One region of the Halomonas qinghailakensis genome, then DNA from elsewhere that is predicted to be linked to it. Evidence: predicted binding sites of a transcription regulator. Region 1 holds the regulator's gene; the other holds the start of a gene.
The links. Region 1 encodes PhoB, which activates phosphate uptake and scavenging genes when phosphate is short. Its sites were predicted from a motif close to TGTCATANNNNTGTCANA; they were not measured.

Region 1 (4,105 bases):
AACTGGTTAGAAATGGCACATGAGCATTATGTATCCATACTTATATGACAGCATGGCACACTTATACAATATTTGTATTTACAAGCCCTATGTCAGGCTATGCTCGTTTTCAACAACCCGGGAGGAGGGAAAAACACAGCGAAAGAGGGCTCCTTCGCCAGGATGGGATTCAATGTGTAGCAGTGCATCATGTCTTAGTAGTACATGCTTCACAATCGCAAGGCCAAGGCCCGTGCCACCCGTTGCTGTACTACGCCCTTTATCAACACGGTAAAAGCGCTCTGTTAGGCGTGGAATATGAACCGGGTCTATCCCTTCACCGTCATCATCAACGTCAATGCAGGCGCCACCATTCGGTAGCGTTTTCCAGCGAAGCGTTATCTGACTACCTGTTGGGGTATACCGCACAGCGTTAAAGGCAAGGTTAGAAACAGCACTATGCAGCTCTTGTTCGCTACCAATGAGCCGCGCGTCGCTCTCAAGCACAACATGAACACTGTGTTGTTGATTAGAAAGTGCAAGCGCATCGCGGCGGATACTATCGAGTAACGGTCCTACCGCTAGCGGTTGGTGATCCTCTCCCCCTTGATCAATTTCTAACCGCGAAAGTAGCAGCAAATCATTGACCAAATTTTGCATGCGTTTAGTCTGCTCTTCCATCTGGCCAATCCCGCGACCTAACCGCGGCGGCAACTGATCTTTCAGCTCGCCGTAGGTTTCTAAATACCCCGTTAACACTGTAAGCGGGGTACGTAGCTCATGGGAAACGTTCGCCACAAAGTCACGACGCATCTGCTCTAAACGATGGAGGCGGGTAATATCTCGCGCCATTACTAAGCGTTCATCATCGCCATAAAGGGTAATTTGATATTGAAGGATGCGCCGTTCATCGATGGGCGACGTCAAGGTTAGCGGCTCACCGTACTTACACGCGTTAAAATAGCTGATAAATCTTGGGTCACGAAGCAGGTTGGTAATGTGCTGGCCACGGTCATGAGCCGTTTGTAGGCCCAGCATTTCTGTCGCTGCGCTGTTCCACCACTCTAGGTCACCATGCCGGTCCAACATAACCACGCTATCACGCATTGCTTCAGATGATTCCTGAATACGTGCCAACGTCGCGCGTAAGCGGTTCTGGGTAATCCGTTGGCTTTTTTGATAGCGATACAAGCGATCAAATAGCTCACCCCATATCCCGTTCGCTGCAGGGGGTTCATCATGGGGATGAAGCGTTAACCATTTAAATAGCGCACGTAGTTGACGTAAATGGTAGCCAAGACAAACGGTAAGGCCCGCCGCTAGACCGATGCCTGGAACTGCCACCAGCCACCCTAGGAAAAGGCCTAGCATTGCCCACAAAACAAAGCGCCACAGTTCTCGGCTCCACAAACGCACGGTTACACCCGGGCAGAGAAGCGGTATCCAGTGCCACGCACCGTTTGAATAAGGTTTTGGTGGGCTTCCCCGAGGGCCTTGCGTAAACGACGAATGTGGACGTCTACGGTACGCTCTTCAACATACACGTTACCGCCCCACACTTGATCAAGTAACTGGCTACGTGTGTACGCGCGTTCTTGGTGGGTCATAAAGAACTGCAGCAAACGGTACTCTGTCGGCCCCATTTCCAATGCTTTGCCATAAGCGCTCACCCGATGGCTGACAGGGTCTAAAAGCAAGCCATTGATTTCGATAGGATCTTCGACGCCACGAGGCGTAGTACGGCGTAACACTGCTTTTAAGCGCGCTACCAGCTCACGGGGCGAAAAAGGTTTGGTGATATAGTCATCAGCGCCAGCTTCAAGCCCTTGAATCTTATTATCCTCTTCGCCTTTGGCGGTTAGCATGATTATAGGCACTTCTGCTGTCGCTTCTTCACGCTTCAAACGCCTTGCCAGTTCAATACCACTGGTACCGGGCATCATCCAATCCAGCAAAAGTAGATCTGGCTGATGGTCAACCATCATGGCGTGGGCATCCTGGGCGTTATCCGCTTCAAGTACGCGATAGTCAGCCATTTCAAGCGCCACGGCGATCATTTCGCGGATAGGCGCTTCATCATCGACAATCAAAACGGTCTTGGCGGTCATTCCAGGGGCCTCACGGTGTTCAATGAAAACTGGTTCGAAAGAACAGTTCAACAAAACAGTTCAGTGACATGTCAATGACGATAACACCATGACTTGATGACAATTCTATGACAAAGACGATATTTAGCCAGTGATTGGCCACCAACTCAGTACTATTCCTGCAAAAATCAATAAGCCAGACCAGTGATTGTTTAGAAATGCTTGGAAACAGCGGTCACGCTCACGGCCAGCAATTAGCCGCTGTTGGTGGGCAAACGTAGCGGCCATCCCCGTTAACCCAAGCCAGAAAAACCCTCCCAAACCAACGCGTATTCCCACCCATGCAAGTAGCAACAATGTCGCTGCTTGCAGCACACCAATGATAAAGCGGTCAGCACTACCGAACAGCACCGCGGTAGATTTAATGCCAATTTTAAGGTCATCGTCGCGGTCGACCATGGCGTATTGGGTATCGTAAGCCACTGTCCATAAAACGTTCGCACTAAACAACAGCCACGCTTCAAACGGAACGTACCCCAATACTGCACCGAATGCCATGGGGATTGCCCAAGAAAACGCCGCTCCCAAAAACACTTGTGGGAAGTGGGTATACCGCTTCATAAAGGGGTAAATAAACGCTAAAACAACACCGCCGATTGAAAGCAGCACCGTAAACCAGTTGGTCAGCAACACTAAAATGAAAGCGGCGGCAACCAGCGCGATAAACAGTAGCTGCGCTTCGGTTTCACTGATACGCCCAGTGGCTAATGGGCGATGCTTAGTGCGCTTTACATGGCCATCAAAGTGACGGTCAGCGTAATCATTGACCACGCAGCCCGCGGCACGCATCACATACACACCAGCAATAAAAATTAGCAGCACATTACGCTCAGGCACACCATCAGCCGCTATCCAAAGCGCCCATAACGTTGGCCACATCAGTAGCCAGGTGCCAATCGGGCGATCTAAGCGCATTAAATGTAAAAAATCTGCCACTCGGGCCCATCCCGTTGGCCGCAACAGAGAACGATCCATGCTTACCTCTCAAAAAGAATACGCTGGCACTAGCCTAGCGCGAAGGCAGGTCAAGATCATCTGCCATGCTTGATAAAAAGTATTCCTGTACCAATAGCGACAGTCCGCTGTGCTGAAACACTGAGCGCCGCCCCCATACACTGTCTGCCAATAGCGCAGACTGTTCGACGACAAAACGTGGCTGATGGCGGGTAGCGTAAAGCGGTCCACGCACTAGATCGGGCTGTCGAAACAACCAACTGCCTAACGAGCGCTCGCCCAGCCCTTCCAAGCCTTTGCCTTGTAACTGGCTAAGTGGCGCTACCGAGCGCGCAACCACCCAAGGTTTATTTCCCACACACAGTGCCACTTCCCTTAGCCAGGCATAGCGTCGCGGGGCAATGCCCAGCGCCAGCGCTTCATCACGCAGAGGAAACCCAACCGTTTGGCGCAGCAGTTGCACCCGAAACGCCTTGGTGTCGCCTGCGACGGTTAGCCGTGTTGTCAAGGAATCCTTCGAGGCTACCCACTGCCACCACGGGGCGCTCATCCCAGGACGAGCCGCCGCAACGGGTAGCCAATGAGTAAATAGTCGATGAGTAACGAGTTGGTGAGGGACTAGAGAGGCTTGCCGAAAAGTAGGGGCGTTCACCAGGGTCTCCGAGGCGGTCAATACATATAGAGCTAGTGTAACATGGTGACCATACTGGCTTTTGTTCCACCGACTTTTGGTGACTGCATGCCCGCAATCGATAAACAACTACTGTCCAACTCACATTCAGCGCTGATTATTATTGGCACTGGCATGGCGGGGATTGGCCTTGCACGAGCCTTGCGCCGGCAAGGCGATACACGCACCATTACCCTCATCAGCGCGGATAGCGGCGATGATTACAGTAAACCGCTGCTCTCCACCGGCTTTGCGAAGCGCTTAACGCCCGACCAGCTGGCACAGCGCAGCGCCCGCGACGTTGCCGAAGAGCTTAATGCCGAGCTAATTACCCACACCCAGGTCGTACACCTGC
Region 2 (4,105 bases), 470 kb from region 1:
GAGAAAGACATTTATTGGGGCGCTGAAAAAGAGTGGTTGGCGCCTTCTGACGAGCGCTATGGTGACGTTACCAAGCCGGACACCATGGAAAACCCGCTTGCAGCGGTTCAAATGGGGCTTATTTACGTTAACCCAGAAGGGGTGAACGGTCAGCCTGATCCGCTTATGACGGCAGAGCATGTGCGTCTTACTTTCGCCCGTATGGCGATGAACGACGAAGAAACTGCCGCGCTAACTGCGGGCGGCCACACCGTGGGTAAATGCCATGGTAATGGTGATGCCGGTGCGCTAAGTGTCGAGCCGGAAGCCTCTGATGTCGAAAATCAGGGTTTTGGCTGGAACAACCCGCACATGGACGGTAAAGCGAGCAATGCCGTGACTTCCGGTATTGAAGGCGCTTGGACCACCAACCCAACCAAGTTCGATATGGGTTACTTTGACCTGCTGTTCGGCTACGAGTGGGAGTTGAAGAAAAGTCCTGCCGGTGCCCATCAGTGGGAGCCTATCGATATTAAAGAAGAAGATAAGCCGGTTGATGCAACCGACCCCTCTATTCGTCACAACCCCATCATGACCGATGCGGATATGGCGATGAAGATGGACCCGTCGTACCGTGCCATTTGCGAAAAGTTCATGGCCGATCCTGAGTACTTTAAGCAGACCTTCGCGAAAGCGTGGTTCAAGCTGACTCACCGTGATATGGGACCGAAAGCGCGCTATATCGGCCCGGAAGCACCGGCGGAAGATCTGATTTGGCAAGACCCGGTGCCTGCTGGCAGCACCGATTACTGTGAAGAAGTGGTTAAACAGAAAATCGCTGAGAGTGGCCTAAGCATCAGCGACATGGTCAGCACCGCGTGGGATAGCGCGCGCACTTACCGTGGTTCTGATATGCGCGGTGGCGCCAACGGTGCCCGCATTCGCCTAGCACCACAGAAAGAGTGGCAGGGCAACGAGCCTGAACGTCTTGCTGATGTGCTTAAGGTGTATGAGCAGATATCTGCTGATACCGGTGCCAGCATTGCCGATGTGATTGTGTTGGCAGGCAGCGTGGCTATCGAAAAAGCGGCTAAAGCCGCGGGCTATGAGGTACACGTACCGTTCCTCAAAGGCCGAGGTGATGCCACTGACGAAATGACCGATGTAGATTCTTTTGAACCCTTGGAGCCGCTTGCCGACGGTTTCCGTAACTGGCAGAAGAAAGACTACATCGTCAAACCTGAAGAGATGTTGCTGGATCGCGCCCAGCTGATGGGCCTGACTGCACCGGAAATGACCGTGCTGCTGGGTGGCATGCGGGTGCTGGGCACCAACTATGGCGGCACCAAGCACGGCGTGTTTACCAACCGTGAAGGCCAGTTGACCAACGATTTCTTCGTTAACCTGACCGATATGGGCAATAGCTGGAAGCCGGTGAGTAACAACGCCTACGAAATCTGCGACCGTGCCACGGGTGCCGTGAAGTGGACCGCTTCGCGTGTTGACCTAGTGTTTGGCTCTAACTCACTGCTGCGCTCTTACGCAGAAGTGTATGCTCAGGACGATAATGGCGAGAAGTTTGTTAAAGACTTCGTCGCTGCCTGGACAAAAGTGATGAACGCAGACCGCTTCGACGTGGCATAAATGTTGAAGTAACCATTACTCTAAGCAACGCCTTGCTTGTTCTAACCCGCATCGAAAAGATGCGGGTTTTTTTGGTTCGATATAACACGTAAGTTTAACTGCAGTGTCACTTACCGTTCATAAACATTGCTGATTCTTATCTCCTGGATTTGTCGGCGTTAAGCCACAGTGGTTTTTTTAAAGGGAGAGTTCTTATGGCGCAGCAGCGTTTTGTTCCAGGTAAGGTTTCAGTAGTTCTCGCAGAAGGTGACGAACCCCTTAGCAACGTCTCTAACAATGCTTATTTTGGCGATGTGCTCGAAAAGCGGTTAACTCGGCGGGGCGTGCTGAAGGGTGGCCTGGCTACGGTGATTGCCGGGTTGATGGCAACCAAACTGCCCTTTAATAATGCCTTTGCAGCACAGGATGGTGTTTCATCGCCTAGCCTTGGGTTTAAGCCAGTACCGGTCAGCGCGGCAGATAAAGTGGTAGTGCCTGACGGTTATCGTGTACAGAGCTTTATTCCGTGGGGAACGCCGATTAGTGGCGATATGCCTGCTTTTACTCACAATGGCAGCGGCGACGATCAAGCCCAGCAGGTAGGAAGCCATCACGATGGCATGCACTTCTTCCCACTAAACGGCAGTTCCACCGATGGCCTGTTGGTGCTTAACCATGAGTACGTTGAACCGCGCTTTTTACATGCCGCGGCTGCTGGGTTGTCATTAGATCGTAATGGTTTCCCTCAGCATGCGGATGGCAGCCGCGATGCTGACCAAGTCATCAAGGAAATGAATGCCCATGGCATCACGCTGGTACGTGTTCGCCAGGCTGAGAGCGGTGAGTGGGGCGTTGTGCAGGATGCGCTAAACCGCCGTGTGACTGCACAAACGCCGATGCGTCTTTCAGGGCCAGTAGCTGAGACTGACCACGTAAAAACACACTACAGCCCTGACGGTACCATGACGCGTGGCACGATTAATAACTGTGCTCATGGTGTTACCCCGTGGAACACCTATTTGGCTGCGGAAGAGAATTGGGCGGGCTACTTCGCCAATAACGATGCTGATATTGACCGCAGGCAAACCCGTTATGGGATAGAAACGCGTGAGACAGGGCGCTACCAATGGCATCGTGCTGATCGCGAAGATGATATGTTTGCCCGTTTTGATGCGAGCAGCAAAGGGGCAAGTGCAACTGACGATTACCGCAACGAGCCGCATACTTTTGGCTGGATGGTCGAAATTGACCCTATGTCGCCGGACGCTGCTCCTGTCAAGCGCACCCACCTTGGGCGCTTTGCCCACGAAGGCGTTATTTTTGCGCCTGCGGTGGAAGGGCAGCCAGTGGTTGCTTACTCAGGGGATGACGCTCGCTTTGAGTACATCTATAAATTTGTTTCTCGTCAGCCGTACCAAGCTGCAACCGCGGATGGCTCACTGTTGGATGAAGGTACCTTATACGTTGCCAAATTTAATGAAGATGGCAGCGGTGAGTGGCTAGCGCTTGCGCCTGGTCAGAACGGTTTGACGCCCGACAATGGTTTTGCAGATCTGGCGGATATCTTAGTCAATACGCGCAGCGCTGCGGATGTTGTCGGTGCCACAAAAATGGACCGCCCTGAATGGGGAGCAGTCGACCCTGTCACTGGGCAGGTATATTTTACCCTGACCAACAACACCCGCCGTGAAGAGGGCGATGAAGACGCTGCCAACCCGCGCGCCAACAATAACTTCGGGCATATTATTCGCTGGCAAGAAGAGGGCAGCCATGCTGGTGAACGCTTCCAGTGGGATCTGTTTGTACTTGGGGGAGACCAAGAAAGCAGTCGTGATCTCGCAGGTAACACCTTAAATGACGACAATATGTTCTGCTGCCCTGACGGTTTATGGATCGACCCTGACCGCCGGGTATGGATACAAACGGACGTCAGCGAGTCGGTAATGAATACCGGTATCTTTGAAGCCTTTGGCAATAACCAGATGTTGGTCGCCAACCCAGAAACAGGCGAAATAAAACGCTTTTTGACTGGGCCAATAGGCCAGGAGATCACCGGCGTAGTGACAACACCTGACCAGCGCACCATGTTTGTTAACGTCCAGCATCCAGGAGCCACGACCCCTGCGGATGACTTTGCCGCTGGCAACTTTATTAGTCACTGGCCTGAGGGGGGGAGCGCTATTCCACGCTCTGCAACGCTGGTGATTACCCGTGAAGATGGCGGTATTGTTGGCGCTTAAGAGTGAGTAACGCCACTGTTAATAAAGGCATCCCGTTGGATGCCTTTTCTATTTTAGGCAGCCTGTTTTATTGCCATACACACATCTGATTCCGATATGCGACTTGCGCTTGGCTGGCACTGATCGGGCGCAAACGCACCTCTGTTCCTGGTAAGCATTGAGCAAGCAGGGCACAGGCCATGGGTGTAAGTGCACCTAAGCGTGGGTAGCCGCCGATGGTTTGGCGATCATTCATCAAAATAATCGGCTGGCCGTCGGGTGGG

Region 2: M0220_RS10270 (PhoX family protein) is a predicted target of PhoB. The motif match lies at 1,728-1,745, and genes of this name have one in related genera.

The regions. Positions count from the first base shown of each region.
Region 1 is NZ_CP096973.1:1,707,802-1,711,906, reverse strand. It holds gene phoR (phosphate regulon sensor histidine kinase PhoR) at 88-1,395, opposite strand; gene phoB (phosphate regulon transcriptional regulator PhoB) at 1,398-2,087, opposite strand; gene ubiA (4-hydroxybenzoate octaprenyltransferase) at 2,211-3,101, opposite strand; gene M0220_RS08060 (chorismate--pyruvate lyase family protein) at 3,136-3,732, opposite strand; gene M0220_RS08055 (NAD(P)/FAD-dependent oxidoreductase) at 3,820-4,105, shown strand, end outside.
Region 2 is NZ_CP096973.1:2,182,007-2,186,111, forward strand. It holds gene katG (catalase/peroxidase HPI) at 1-1,623, shown strand, start outside; gene M0220_RS10270 (PhoX family protein) at 1,818-3,842, shown strand; gene M0220_RS10275 (5-oxoprolinase subunit C family protein) at 3,910-4,105, opposite strand, start outside.